4 regions of the Bacillus sp. D48C genome follow, and region 1 is predicted to be linked to each of the others. Evidence: riboswitches for the same ligand, from Rfam matches in the RefSeq annotation. Region 1 holds a riboswitch; each other region holds the start of a gene.

What was found. Region 1 has a riboswitch for S-adenosylmethionine ahead of ACLBXA_RS15410 (Na+/H+ antiporter NhaC family protein). Riboswitches for the same ligand answer to the same signal wherever they lie in the genome.
Region 2: another riboswitch for S-adenosylmethionine. It lies ahead of ACLBXA_RS26995 (ABC transporter permease); the one in region 1 lies ahead of ACLBXA_RS15410 (Na+/H+ antiporter NhaC family protein).
Region 3: another riboswitch for S-adenosylmethionine. It lies ahead of ACLBXA_RS05175 (ECF-type riboflavin transporter substrate-binding protein); the one in region 1 lies ahead of ACLBXA_RS15410 (Na+/H+ antiporter NhaC family protein).
Region 4: another riboswitch for S-adenosylmethionine. It lies ahead of ACLBXA_RS23470 (cyclase family protein); the one in region 1 lies ahead of ACLBXA_RS15410 (Na+/H+ antiporter NhaC family protein).

What each region holds. Positions count from the first base shown of each region.
Region 1 covers NZ_JBKFAQ010000005.1:238,578-242,293, reverse strand. The annotation lists gene ACLBXA_RS15410 (Na+/H+ antiporter NhaC family protein) at 158-1,474, opposite strand; SAM riboswitch class I at 1,569-1,674, opposite strand; gene ACLBXA_RS15405 (DUF402 domain-containing protein) at 1,795-2,313, opposite strand; gene gltP (glutamate/aspartate:proton symporter GltP) at 2,382-3,656, opposite strand.
Region 2 covers NZ_JBKFAQ010000017.1:59,248-62,963, reverse strand. The annotation lists gene ACLBXA_RS27015 (multidrug effflux MFS transporter) at 1-276, shown strand, start outside; gene ACLBXA_RS27010 (hypothetical protein) at 310-756, opposite strand; gene ACLBXA_RS27005 (hypothetical protein) at 1,031-1,534, shown strand; gene ACLBXA_RS27000 (DUF3951 domain-containing protein) at 1,551-1,766, opposite strand; SAM riboswitch class I at 1,936-2,041, shown strand; gene ACLBXA_RS26995 (ABC transporter permease) at 2,178-3,095, shown strand; gene ACLBXA_RS26990 (ABC transporter permease) at 3,113-3,716, shown strand, end outside.
Region 3 covers NZ_JBKFAQ010000002.1:24,446-28,161, reverse strand. The annotation lists gene ACLBXA_RS05180 (ABC transporter ATP-binding protein) at 1-1,249, opposite strand, end outside; gene ACLBXA_RS05175 (ECF-type riboflavin transporter substrate-binding protein) at 1,260-1,808, opposite strand; SAM riboswitch class I at 1,949-2,064, opposite strand; gene ACLBXA_RS05170 (aspartate/glutamate racemase family protein) at 2,218-2,898, shown strand; gene ACLBXA_RS05165 (macrolide family glycosyltransferase) at 2,990-3,716, opposite strand, start outside.
Region 4 covers NZ_JBKFAQ010000012.1:30,014-33,729, forward strand. The annotation lists gene ACLBXA_RS23460 (ATP-binding protein) at 1-24, shown strand, start outside; gene ACLBXA_RS23465 (hypothetical protein) at 254-634, shown strand; gene ACLBXA_RS23470 (cyclase family protein) at 769-1,401, opposite strand; SAM riboswitch class I at 1,487-1,599, opposite strand; gene ACLBXA_RS23475 (PRK06851 family protein) at 1,751-2,860, shown strand; gene ACLBXA_RS23480 (nucleotidyltransferase domain-containing protein) at 2,972-3,716, shown strand, end outside.

The DNA.
Region 1 (3,716 bases):
GATACTCTTATCTTAACTATTTTTTCATCTTTCCATAACGAGCTTAAGAACCGTTTTTAACTCAGACTTAAGACCGAGTCATATTCAGCCCTTTACGCAAAAAAACGTGCAGAGTCTATTCTCTGCACGTTTTTTAATTACTAACGTTCATATTAGATTAAGCTGTTTTATGATACTTTTTTTTCTCAGCTACTTTCGAAAACCTTGGAAACCCAATTAAAATAGAAACAATCCCACATACTCCAACTAAAATTGGATAAAATGCATATGGTAACAATTCAACCGGAGATAACGCTGCAAATCCTGCTGCCGTTAACATTTGGGCACCGTACGGGATCAACCCTTGCACACAACATGAGAAAAGATCTAATACACTCGCTGATTTACGAGGATCTATTTCATATTGATCCGCAATATTTTTTGCAAGCGGGCCTGTAAAAATAATCGAAATCGTATTATTTGCTGTACACATATTCGTCATACTCACTAAACCAGCAATACCAAATTCCGCTCCTTTTTTCGAACGAATATTACGTGTTAATACATTCATTAAATATTGAATACCACCATTATATTGGATTAATTCAACCATACCGCCAATTAATATAGCAAGTAATACTAACTCCATCATACCGCCCATTCCAGTCGTTACACTTTTAAAGAAACTTTCTAACGTGTAACTTCCATCTATAAGACCGATAACACCAGATAGTACAGTTCCACCAGTTAATACGATAAGTACATTCCAGCCAAGTAGAGCTGTAATAAGTACTCCTGCGTACGGTAAAATCTTTATCCAATCAAAGCTATGCGCTTTAACCTGCGTATCACTTCCTGAAGTAACTATTACTAATAGTACAATTGTAATAATAGCCGCTGGTAATACAATTAAAAAGTTCGTTTTAAACTTATCTTTCATTTCTGTTCCTTGTGAACGAACAGCTGCGATTGTTGTATCTGAAATAAATGATAAATTATCACCAAACATCGCTCCGCCAACAACAGTAGCCATCGTAAGCGCAATTGAGATATCAGTTTGACCACTAATACCTACAGCAATTGGTGCTAACGCTGCAATTGTTCCCATTGAAGTCCCCATAGCTAATGAAATAAATGCACCAATAACAAAGATTCCAGCTACGATAAATCCTGGCGGTAAAATAGTTAACGCTAAATTAACAGTTGAATCTACCCCGCCCATTCCTTTAGCAGTTTCAGAAAATGCACCAGCAAGCACAAAAATTAATACCATAATCATAATATCTGGATTTCCTGCACCTTTAGCGAACCGCTCTACTTTCACATTAAAACTTTCTTTACGATTCATCACTAAAGCAACTCCTACAGCAATTGAAATCGCTACAAGTATCGGCAATTTATAGAAATCACCTGTAATAATTCCAGAACCAATAAATAGCGCCAAAAATATCCCAAGTGGTAATAAAGCTAAACCATTTCCTCTCGTTTCTTTCAAAGTACCATCTCTCCCTAGTTTCAACCTTTTTCTAATGAATAACAAAAGACCTCTTCCGATGAGAAGAGGTCTTATACATCTATAAGAAACACTCTTCTCATCTTTCAAGCACACGCTTGCTGGATTTGGCACAGCACTCTGAAATCGAGTCCGCTGCCGAGGCATCGTAGGGCCAGTCCCTCCGCCTCTCTTTATAAGAAGGTTTCATATTTATTTTTTAATAATAATTTCTTCCCTAACTTTACTCGCTTACAAAACAAAAGTCAATTATTTTTTGTATAGATTTTTTTGGTAATTATACAAAAATTTGAATACAACAATCATTTTAACTTTTCGATTTCTTCTTCCAATATTGAAATCCAATAAAATTCACTATTTTTTATTGCTGCTAATATCCATTTCGTAGTGTACCAAGCTAACTCATACTCTTCCTTCGTGACATCGCCACTTTTATAAGCATCCTCTAGCTCTTCTTCATCTAATATATACACCTTACCGCTGGGTAATAATACTACATCTAAATATAAATCATCAAAATACGGTAAACCACGATCGTCTATTTCATATTCTTTCGTCACATCAATATAATATTGCACTAAATTGTGCCTATCATCTAACATAGCTGTAATCGCAAAGTTCTTTCCATTAATGAAATATTGAACCCACGTATACCCATCACTTGCAATACAAATTTCTTTACCATCATATTCTTTACAACTAGGCTCTCTCACTTTTTTTATATCCAGTATTCCGAGCATTCCCTCTTCCACTTGCTTAACCGTATAACTCTTTTCTATTAGTCTCTTCCACGAAGCACCGTCACCATATTTACGTTTCATTATGTCTGCTCCTCTTCTATATACAGAAAAGCTCCCACATATTATGTGAGAGCTTGTTCATATTATAATTAAGCAGCTTGACCCTTTTCAGAAATCTCTTTTAAATAAGCTTGTCCTTTTTCAGCGTCATATTGACCTTCCCACTTAGACATAACTACAGCTGCTAAAGAGTTTCCTACAACGTTAACTGCTGTACGAGCCATATCTAAAATACGGTCAATACCAGCAATGAACGCTAAACCTTCAGGTGGAATACCTACTGTACCAAGTGTCGCTAATAATACAACGAATGATACGCCCGGTACACCTGCGATACCTTTTGAGGTAACCATTAATACAAGTAATAATGTAATTTGTTGTGTAATAGATAAATCAATACCGTACATTTGCGCCAAGAAAATCGCCGCAATTGCTTGATATAAAGTTGATCCATCTAAGTTAAATGAATAACCTGTCGGAATAACGAAAGATGTAATTGCTTTCGGACAACCGAATTTCTCCATTTTCTCCATGATTTTCGGTAAAACTGTTTCTGAGCTTGCTGTAGAATACGCTAAGATCAGCTCGTCTTTTAAAATCTTAAAGAATTGGAAAATGTTAATTCCAAATATTTTCGCTGTAAGTCCTAAGACAACTACGACGAAGAAGATCATTGCTCCATATACGACAATTAGTAATTTCCCTAATGGAATTAATGAAGCAAGACCAAATGTAGAAACTGTAACACCAATTAGTGCAAACACACCAAATGGTGCAAATTTCATAACTTGGTTTGTTACATAAAACATTGCGTCAGCTACACCTTGGAAAAATTGAAGAACTGGTCTTCCTCTTTCACCAATTGCTGCTACACCTAAACCAAATAGTACAGAGAAGAATATAATAGCAAGCATATCTCCGTCAGCTAATGACTTCATAATGTTCGTTGGAACAATATTTACAAATGTATCTGCAAATGAATGACTTTGTACTTGCTCTGTTGTATGTGTATATTTTGAAATATCTGTCTTTGTTAACTGCTCCATATTCACGCCTTTTCCTGGTTGGAAAATATTCGCTATTAATAGACCAACAATAATTGCAATTGTTGTAATAATTTCAAAGTAAATAATTGTTTTTCCGCCTAGTCGACCTAGTTTTTTAACATCGCCAACACCAGCAACCCCAACAACAATACTTGCTACAACAATCGGTACAACGATCATTTTAATTAATCGGATGAAAATATCACCAATTGGTTGTAAATAACTCACTACAGCCGGATTGCCAAAGAAAATCGCCCCAACTGCAATACCAAGTGCAAGTCCTATTAATATTTGCCATGCAAGTCCTATTCTTTTCATATTTGTTGTAACCCCCTCTTCGATGTGTCACTCTATCTCTCATTCTATCTCTATAAAACT
Region 2 (3,716 bases), on a different contig from region 1:
TCAAGTGTCGGGGTTGTATCAACAACTGGGTTCTCATTAGCGATGAGAAATCAGAAGCAAGCTGCAGGAACAGCGTCAGCTTTATTAGGCTTATTACAGTTCATTTCAGGAGCGCTTGTCGCTCCGCTAGTAGGTATTGGTGGGAGTAATACAGCGTTACCGATGGGTGTTGTTATTGCGCTTTGTGAAGTAGGGGCAGTATTATGTTATCTATTTATGGCCAGAAGAAGTGAGAAGCAGTTTGAACTGCAACAAAGACAAAATTTAGAGGCTTAACAAAAAAGAACTGATTCAAAGGGAATGTTTGAATCAGTTCTTTTTTTCATTTCTTTGAAATACCTCATACATATTATTCATGATCGTATCATATAAAACAGCAAGTTTATCCCACACCCAGCGATTACTATCGACTTCTTTTTCCCCACAGTCGATAATATCGGTATGGTCAGTAATTTTATACGCTTTTTTAACGATAATAGGAGCAATCTTCGGTATACGTGGGATTTCCTTTAAGGTATCTGCAAAGTTTCCAATGTAGACATGACCGATGATTTCGATTGTTAATGATTTATCCGATATATTTAGCACGGTATGAAATTGATTTGTATGTTGTTGTTTTAAATATTGAGCTAACTTAAATGGAGCATGCTTCTTCTTTAATACGCGGCGAAGGCTCTCTGTATTTTCGATATGAAGTGATTTTTCGCGAATAAGGACACGAATATCTTCTCCCATAAAAGGCATTGTGTTGTACATAGATGATTCTCCTTAAAACCTTACATATGTTTGCGTTATGCATATGTAAGTCTAGCATGGTTTGTTCTTTATGTGTGCTTACAGTTTTGTAAGGTGATGTAGTAAAGCATTGCAAAAGTTATTTGTATAAAGTGACGATACTGTGACAAACATGTTGGTATATATATTACGATGTCGTCTTAAGTGTAAAAAGTAGGGCGTTCTCGGTATAATAACAAGTGGAGATAAAAGAAACTATAATGAGTAATAGCTGTAGATAAAAGGAGAAGAAGAGATGAAGAAGGTTTTGGGTATTGCTGTAATGGGAAGTATGATCCTTCTAGCAGGATGTAATGGAAATAAAGATACGAAAGAACCGAAAGAAAAGGTAGAGCAATCTACTGAACAAACAGAAGAGATGAAAGAATACCTTGCAGTACATGAAAAATACGATATAAAAATGAATAAAGAAATTAATAAAGCACTGCAGTTATTTGAAGTGGCAAAAGAAAAGGGCGGTAAGGAAATAACGAATGCAACATATAAAGAAGACGTGCAAAAGGTAACGACGAGCATGTTAGAAGATATTGATCATATACGTAAAGAAATTCGTGTTCCGAAGTCGAAAGAGCAAGAACATGAGGTATATGTTGGTTTCTTGAATGAATCAGAACAAGCGATGAAAAAATTACAGAAGTTAGCTAAAGAAGAAGATTCATCGTTGATTCGTGATATAGAAATTAACTTTGCAACAGCATCGACATACTATAAACGTTTTCAAGCAGAAACGAAAAAATAACCTTGCCTGTGCAAGGTTATTTTTTCTTCTTGCCATCTCTGTCTTCATCCTCAGATACTAATATTTTCTGTTCTTCGTGAAATTCGGAAATAGTTTGCCCGGTAATATTATCGAAAGGAGTATAAAAAGAAGTAATACGTTTCTTTTTAATAAAGAGTTTATAGGAGCCGATGATGACAAGTATAACGATTGTTAAGGGTAATCCTATAGTAGCAAGAAGTAAGGGGTCCATCTTATAACTCCTTTAACATCATTTCTTTTTATGATAAGCCGAAAACTGTAATTTCGATAAACGAATTAAAAACTGATTTTTCTAAATTTATCCAATTTGATTGACTTTTCAATTTTTCAGAATTATAATTCGAAATATACAATTTGAACCAAATAATAATATAGCAATTTACTTATCCAGAGAGGTAGAGGGACTGGCCCTATGACACCTCAGCAGCGGGTTCTGTAATAGGAACACCGTGCTAATTCCAGCAAGCAAGTCTTGAAAGATAAGTGATGGGCCTTTGTTTGTTAAGCCTTGATCTTATTTTTTAAGATCAAGGCTTTTTGTATTCTAAAAAGAGAAAAGGGAGTAATGGAAAAAGTACATTCATAAAACAAAGTAAATTCATGTGTTTAGGGGGTTATTGAAGTGTATGTAATTAAAAAATTATCGGTTATGGTGTTCACACTATGGGTTATTACGACAGTGACATTTCTAATTATGCATATTATTCCGGGAGATCCATTTTCATCAGATGCAAAAATCTTTCCTGAAGAAGTGATCCAAAACATGAGAGCGAAGTATCACCTTGATGAACCGTTATGGAATCAATATGTTGCTTATTTAGACGGTGTAGTTCATTTTGATTTTGGTGAATCGGTTCAATCAACCGGGCAAGGTGTATCAGAAATTATAACAACTGGCTTTGGTCCATCAGCAATTATTGGTCTACAAGCACTTGTTATTTCATTGTTAGTAGGAATTGCGGCAGGGACATTTGCTGCTCTATATCATGGGAGAGTAATTGACTATAGTGTGAGTTTGCTCGCAATTTTAGGTATTTCTATTCCAAGTTTTATTTTAGCACCACTATTTATACAAGTATTCGCTATCCAATTTGAGTTTTTACCAGTAGCCTCTTGGGGAACATTCGAACATACGGTATTGCCATCCTTTGCATTAGCGTTAGGGCCAATCGCAGTTATTACAAGGTTTGTGCGTTCTAATATGATCGAAGTACTGCAGAGTGATTATATTAAGCTAGCAAGAGCAAAAGGTATACCAATTAAGAAGATTATTATAAGACACGCTCTTCGAAATGCGATTGTTCCAGTACTTACATTTGTTGGACCGTTAATGGCTGGACTCTTAACAGGGACTTTTGTTATTGAAAAAATCTTTTCAATTCCTGGCCTAGGAAAATATTTTGTAGATAGTATTTTTAACCGAGACTATCCGGTGATTATGGGAACAACGATTTTCTATAGTGCGTTATTAATTGCTTGTATTTTCATTACAGATATTATTCATCGCATTGTTGATCCGCGTATTCGTTCTATTACATAAGGAGGGGGGATATTTAAATGGGAGCTTATGAGATTAATGAACAGTTATTAACGAAAGAAGAGAAAAAAGAATTAACGATAAATAAAAATCAGCAAACAATTAGCAGAAAGAAAGAAGTGTTTCGTAAGTTTATATCGAATCCAATCGCAGTTTTAGGAACAGTGACGTTATTGCTAATTATTGTTTTCTCGCTTATTGGCGAAAGTTTAACTTTATTTACTGCGAGTGAACAAGTAAAAAAGGCAACAAATTTACCGCCGAGTAGTGAACATTGGTTTGGAACAGATGATCTAGGGAGAGATATTTGGGCACGTACTTGGGCTGGTGGGAAGATTTCACTAACAGTTGGATTAGTAGCAGCTGCCCTCGATATAGGGCTTGGTGTACTGATTGGTGGATTTAGTGGATATGTGAGAGGGCGTAATCGTCTTGGAACGTTAATAGATGAATGGATTATACGAGGGATTGAAGTGTTATATGGTATCCCATATTTATTAATTGTTATTTTACTATTGATCGTGATGAAACCAGGACTTTTTACAATTATAATCGCTCTTGCGTTAACAGGATGGATTGGCATGGCACGTCTCGTTAGAGCGCAGGTCTTGTCTTTAAAACAAA
Region 3 (3,716 bases), on a different contig from region 1:
TTTCTTCTACTCTATTCTTAATTTCTTCCTTAGAAAAATTATTTAATTTTAATGTAAATGAAACTTCTTCAAAAACAGTGGGCTGTGTAATCATATGATTTGGATTTTGCATCACGTAAGATATGGTTTCCCCACGTTTACGAATAGACCAAGAACTAATATCTTCACCCTCTAACAAGATTTCCCCATTTTTCATTTTGTTTATGCCTATAAGACTATGAGCTAATGTTGATTTCCCTGCTCCATTATGTCCCAACAGTGCCACAATTTCTCCTTCATATATTGAAAGGTTTACATTTTCTAATACTTTTTGTTTATTAGGGTATGAAAATGATAAATTCTCCACTTTAAGTAATTCCTTGTTTTTAGTATTACCTTTTAATATGACTTGTTTCTCCATCCACTCTCTTATAACGTTGCTTACCTTTTCCTTTTGAAGGTTTTCCATTGGATATATTACGTCATTATTACTATCAAAATGTAATCTCTTTAATGCTTCGATGTAAATAGGCTCTCTTAAGCCAATACATGGTAATATATTTGACGCTAAGATTTCTTTTGGTGTTCCTATTGCAATGACTTTACCTTCATCAATTAATATAACTTTGTCTAAATCCAGCTTTAAAATTTCTTCTATTCTATGTTCGATAATAACAATCGTTTTATTATATTGCTCATGTATATCTTTCATAAGTTCTATCGTATGTAAGGCGCTTAGCGGATCTAAGTTCGCTAACGGTTCATCGAACAATAATATATCCGCATTTGTTGTTAATAAACCAGCAAGAGAAACTGTTTGTTTTTGACCTCCTGATAATTCATGTGGACTTTGTTTATGAAACGTATGCATCTTCACCTTTCTTAATGAGTCCGAAACAATCTTTTTCATATCCTCTTGATTTACACATTCATTTTCTAAATAAAAAGCTACATCTTCTTCTACTGTCATACCAATAAATTGAGCATCTTGATCTTGCAAAATTGTTCCCACATGTTTACTCTGTTCAAAAATACTGCCTTCCCTCGGGTCTTTACCGGCAATTAATACGTTACCTGTACTAATCCCTTCATAAGAAAATGGAATTAGCCCATTGATACAATGAGCTAATGTCGACTTTCCTGAACCACTTCGTCCAGCAATTAGCACTTTTTCCCCAGGGTATATATGAAAGTTAATATCACTTAAAGTAGGCTGCGCAGCATGCCCGTATTGAAAGGTGAATTGTTCAAACGAAATAATTGGTTGCATGTTAACATCCCTACTTTTCAATTTTTAAATGTGCATGTTTCTTATTGGATTTCGCCAAGCCAATTGTAAGTGGCAATCCAAGAACTAAGAATACGATAACATCGGAAATTGTTGCTCCTAATACTTGTATAACAATTTTGTCAAATGGTTCTCCCATCACAATAATATCGAATGCCCCAGCAAATATAATAGCAATGACAATACCAACTAACCCAGTAATTGCTAAATAAGAAATATCTCCCTTGTTAAATGACCCGTTTTTCACACTAAAACCAACTCTTTTTTGAATAAGACCCATTGAAAAACCAATAATCCCTGAACTAATAACCCAGCCCCACCAAATCCCCCAGCCAGCAATCGTATCTGTTACGGTATGACCGATAAGTCCGATTAAGAGTCCTGCCACTGGACCAAATAATGCTCCAAAAACAGTTAATATAGCTAATGCTGGTTTAATAAATGTATTCGGTGCAATAGAAAATCCCCAAAGTCCTAATATCCCGTATAAGGCTGCTCCAATCCCGATTGCTACTACTAACTTTGTTGATAATTTATTCATTACAATTCCCCTCTCATATTGGTCAACTTTTATTATTCTATATTTATTTTAAAAATGAATTATGCATCGACACTTCCTTTCTATACAACAAAAAAATGACCTCTTACATAAGAGGTCATTTTCTTTCACGTTCAAGAATCCTCTTATCTTTCAAAAAACACATCGTGTCCTCTGCGGAATTAGCACCTTCCTATAAAATTGCATAGGGGTTGCTGAGGTTTCTTAGGGCCGTTCCCTCCACCTCTCTGGATAAGTATTAATTTGTAATTCGTATTATGGCACTAAAAAGCATAAATTTCAATACTTTTCTAACTATTTTTATTTTTCGTTAAATAGTACATTTAAATCATTGTATTCTTATCGGAATTATGAAATAATAAATTCAAAATCGTTTCGGGAGGAATGCATTATGAAAGTTATTGGTTTAATTGGGGGATTAAGTTGGGAATCTACATCATTATACTATAAACATATTAATACACTTACACTCTCTCAATACGATCAAAATGCGAAGCTAGTTTTATATAGTATGGACTTTGGAGAAGTAACTACTTTATTACAAAACCATCAATATGAAGAAGTAAAAAATGAACTAGTCACGGTTGCAAAGAAGGTTGAAAAATCTGGGGCTGACTGTTTATTAATGTGTTCAAATACTGTACATCTATTTGCCGAAGAAGTAGAACAAGCAATCTCTATCCCGCTTCTTCACATTGGCGATGTAAGTGCTAAAGAAATGGTAAAACAAAATATAAAACGTATCGGACTATTAGGAACAAAACAAACGATGGAGCAAGATTTCTATAAATCACGATTAGCGAAACATAACATTGAGACAATTATCCCAAATGAAGAGGAAAGAACAGTTATCCATCATGTCATATTAGATGAATTAAGTAAAGGGATCATTTCAGAAGCATCTAAAGAAAAGCTATTACAAATTACAAAGTCATTAATTCAAAACGGCGCTGAAGGTATACTATTAGGCTGTACTGAAATACCTTTACTCATCTCCCAAAATGATCTTACTGTTCCCGTTTTTGATACTGCTTTTTTACATGCAAATACTGCTGTGCAATTTGCTGGATAAGAATATACAAGCATAAAGGTACGAACCTCTATGCTTGTATATAGTTACGACTATTTCCCCCGCTATTTACGGGCAGTAAAACCCCCAACGATTAAAGTTTCACTTTATTTAAAAGAGATTCAATAACTGCAATTACTTCTTTTGAACCACCACATTCTAAAAAGCTATCATTAAGTTTTCGTATACCATGCTTATACTTTTCGTTTGAAAGAACATCTGTTACAGCCTCTTTTAAAGTGTGCACATTAACATGTTCTTTCAATAGTCTACGCGCTGCTTCCAGTTCAGTTAATCTTTGCGCTATCATAGGCTGATCTTTATCATGCGGTATTATTACAAATGGGACATTATAATGAATGGCATCGTGTACGCTATTCATGCCGCCATGTGTAATAAAAACATCCGCTTCATTTAATATTTCTGATTGAGGTACGTATGGAGCAATTATAAAATTATCTGGTGCTTTCTTAATTTTAGAAATATCATTTCTATCACCAATTGCCATTACAACTATCCCATCAAAATCTGAAAAAGTATCAATACAAGTATTAAAGAATGGTTCGAGTCCTTCAAGCAGTGTTCCCATTGAAATATAAATAACTTTCTTCTCTTTAAGTGATTCCAGTGGAAACTTTATATTTGTTTTACGCTTTGAAATACTCGGTCCAATAAAAATGTTATTTTCTCCGAACGATTCGCTATTAGGTTGGAAATAACGACTTGTGTATACGAGACAAACATCACCCTTATTATTCATAAATTGAAGATTATTCTTTGGTTTTACTCCAAATTCATGTTCCATCTGGTTTAGTAATTTT
Region 4 (3,716 bases), on a different contig from region 1:
GAAATTTTTCTGCCGACCGTTTAATGTATTGGGAGAAAAGATTTTTCAGAAAAGTGTTCTTGTTGTGTAAATATAAACATTTTATAAAATATTTCAAGAAGGGTTTTTTTTATAAAATACTTCGTTTATAATGGAGGAAAATATCGACATGAGATTGATTACTCATGTAACGGTTCAGTAGTGTTATGAAAAGATAAGAAGGGGTGCACGCGCATCCTTTTTTCTATGCAGATATTATGAAAGAGGTGGTATGATGGAATTAACATTAAATTCGACTGTATGTTTACACACGATTCAATTTCGAAAAGAGCAAAAGAATTATATTGTAAAAGATACAATTACAGGAGAAAAATATGAAATGCCGCCACTTTGGATTGATGCATTGGCAATGATGCGTGACGGTTTTTTATTGGGAGAAATTGAGGAGAAATTAAAAGAAGAGTATCCATCTGAAGAAGTGAATATGTTAGCATTCACGAGGCAACTGTTAGAACTAGAACTTGTTGAAATGGTAGATGGAGAAGAGATAGCTTGCACAAAGAAGAAAGAGATAGATTGTTTAGCTTGGGTGCGTCCCCGTGTGGAACAATTCTTTCTTAATTTAAATAGAAAATATAGAAGCAAAGACCAGTAGTGGCCTTTGCTTTTTTTAATCCCGCTATTTGCCGGGCAGTAAGACCCCCACCTCAAAATTCAGCGGAAGCAAAGAAGTTAGGTGTGGGATGAACAAAACCCCCACTGATTAAAGGTTCACTTTATAGGTTGTGTTTAAAATATAACAGCAAATGCTCTTGCGAAAGCACCGTCACTATTTTTAATTTTTAAAGGTGCGGCTGAGAAAAAGAAACGTTTTGTTTCGATAGCATCTAGATTTGTTAAGTTTTCAATTAAGTAAATATTATTCCCTAGTAATATGTGATGAATCGGTGATGTTTCTGTTGTGACTTCATCAGGAGAAATGAAATCTAAACCGATAGATTTTACTTTTAATTGAACTAATTCTTCAGCTAATTCTTCAGAAAGATAAAATGCTTCTTTCTCATAAGCTTCTGTATTCCATTTGGTGGATAGATTAGAATGAAAAATAACAATATCACCTTCTTTTATGTCAGTATTATGCAATACTGCCTTAGGTAATTTTCGCTCTTGAATATGTGTTACATCTATAAGAACAGCTTCACCTACAAATTGATCCAGCGGTAATTGATCGATGGTCGTTGCGCCTGAAATAAAATGCGCAGGAGCATCACAATGCGTGCCAACATGAACGACAGAATGAAAATCTGTAACTTGATAGCCTGATTCTTCAACACTTGTAACAGCTTCTAGTTGTATTTTAGGTGTTCCAGGAAATTGAGACATATTATTTTCAAATGTTTGCGATAAATCAATTACTTTCATTTTACATACCTCCAATATATATTTTTCAAATAATAAAAAGCTCACCCTTCAATATCAAGAAAGGTGAGCTTTACATGCTAGTTGAGTTTTATCTTCCAAAATGCAATGCATTTTGCAGGAATTAGCACCTATTCAGTTTGTATAAACTGAGGTTGCTGGGCTTCAAAGGGCCGGTCCCTCTGCCTCTCTTGATAAAGAAGTATTCAGTTTTTTTGAAAACGGAATTTTCCGATAGTTAAATTGTAATTCATTTCCTTTTTTCGTGCAATACAAAATAGGTATTCACCCAAATAAAGCTGCTCGCATATTGTAGGTTATGTAAATAGAATGCTGCGAAGGAGTGAGTGCAGTGACAGGAAATGTATTAAATTATTATGCTGGTGGTAATACAGCTAGGGGATTTCACAATTTATACGAAGAGAATTTAAAAGGATTAGACAGATTATTTATCTTAAAGGGTGGCCCAGGAACGGGAAAATCTTCTTTAATAAAGGCAATAGGTCGTGAATGGATTGAAAAAGGATATGATATTGAATTGTTACATTGTTCTTCTGATAATAAATCGGTTGATGGTGTAATTATCCCAAAATTAAAAGTAGGAATTGTTGATGGGACATCGCCGCATGTTATTGAGCCAAAAATGCCAGGAGTTGTTGAAGAGTATATAAATTTAGGAATTGCTTGGGACTCAGATAAACTAAGAAAGCAGAAGTTAGAAATTGAAAGATTTGTTTCAGAAGCAAGCAAAGCTTTTCAGTCTGCTTACGCACGTTTTAAAGAGGCATTGGTTATACATGATGAGTGGGAGAAGATATATATTGATAATATAGATTTTAATAAAGCAAATGAACTAACCAATCAGCTAATCCAGAAATTATTTGCAGATAAAAGCGGGAGACAATCGCTTGTAAAACATCGTTTTTTAGGAGCTGCTACACCGAAAGGAGCAGTTGATTTTGTTCCTAATTTAACAGAAGGGTTACCACATCGTTATTTTATAAAAGGGCGCCCAGGCTCTGGAAAATCAACGATGCTCAAAAAGTTAGCTAAGGCAGCTGAGGAAAAAGGGTTTGAAGTTGAAGTATATCATTGCGGATTTGACCCGAATAGTCTTGATATGGTTATCGTAAGAGAATTAGGATTTGCAATTTTTGATAGCACCGCACCACATGAATATTTTCCAAGTCGCGAGGGTGATGAAATTATTGATATGTATGCCCTTATTGTTACGCCAGGGACGGATGAGAAATATGCGAAGGAAATTCGTGATGTCTCCATTCAGTATAAAGCAAAAATGAATGAGGCGATGTCTTTCTTAGCGAAAGCAAAATCGGTTCGTGATAAATTAGAACGAATTTATATTGCTGCTATGGATTTTTCAATAGTAGATGCATATAAAGAGGAGATTCAAAAAGAGTTTGAACGAATTGCTGCTACTGTAATTGAAAAGCAACAATAGACGTTTTATTAGGCTGTCAGTAATTTCTGACAGTTTTTTTAGTATGTAGTAAAATTAATAGTGTATTGTCGAATTTCCAAGGAAATAATCAAAAAATGGAGTTGTTATGAAATGAGAGAGAAAATCGAGTTGGAGTTAGAAAGAATTGAAAAAGAGAATGATGTGAAAATTTTATTTGCGGTGGAATCAGGGAGTCGTGCTTGGGGGTTTCCATCGAAAGATAGCGATTATGATGTTAGGTTTATTTATATACATCCAGTAGAATGGTATTTATCAATTCATGATAAACGAGATGTAATTGAATATCCAATTAGCGATGATTTAGATATAAGTGGTTGGGATATTAAAAAGGCATTGCAACTATTCGCGAAGTCGAATCCTGCTTTACTTGAGTGGATTCGATCACCAATTTTTTATTCGAAAAACTCTAATTTTCCAGAACTACTTCAACAGATGAGTGAGAAGAATTTTGATCCAAAAGCAACGATATATCATTATTTACATATGGCGTCGAAAAATTATCGTGAATTTTTGCAAGGTGAGAATGTAAAGCTGAAAAAGTACTTTTATGTATTACGTCCCATTTTAGCTTGTAAGTGGCTAGAAGAGAAAACGACTTTACCTCCTGTAGAATTTGACCGATTGATTACAGAATTATCATTAGAACGTAGCGTATTAGATGAAATTGAAAAGTTGTTAATAAAGAAAAAAGCAGGTACTGAATTAGATGTTGGATTGAAAATTAAGGTGCTAAATCAATTTTTAGAAGAACAAATTCATTACTATCAGGAATATGTAAAAGGAATTGAAAAGGGATCAGGAATCGATATTGAGAGTTTAAATACATTGTTTCGAG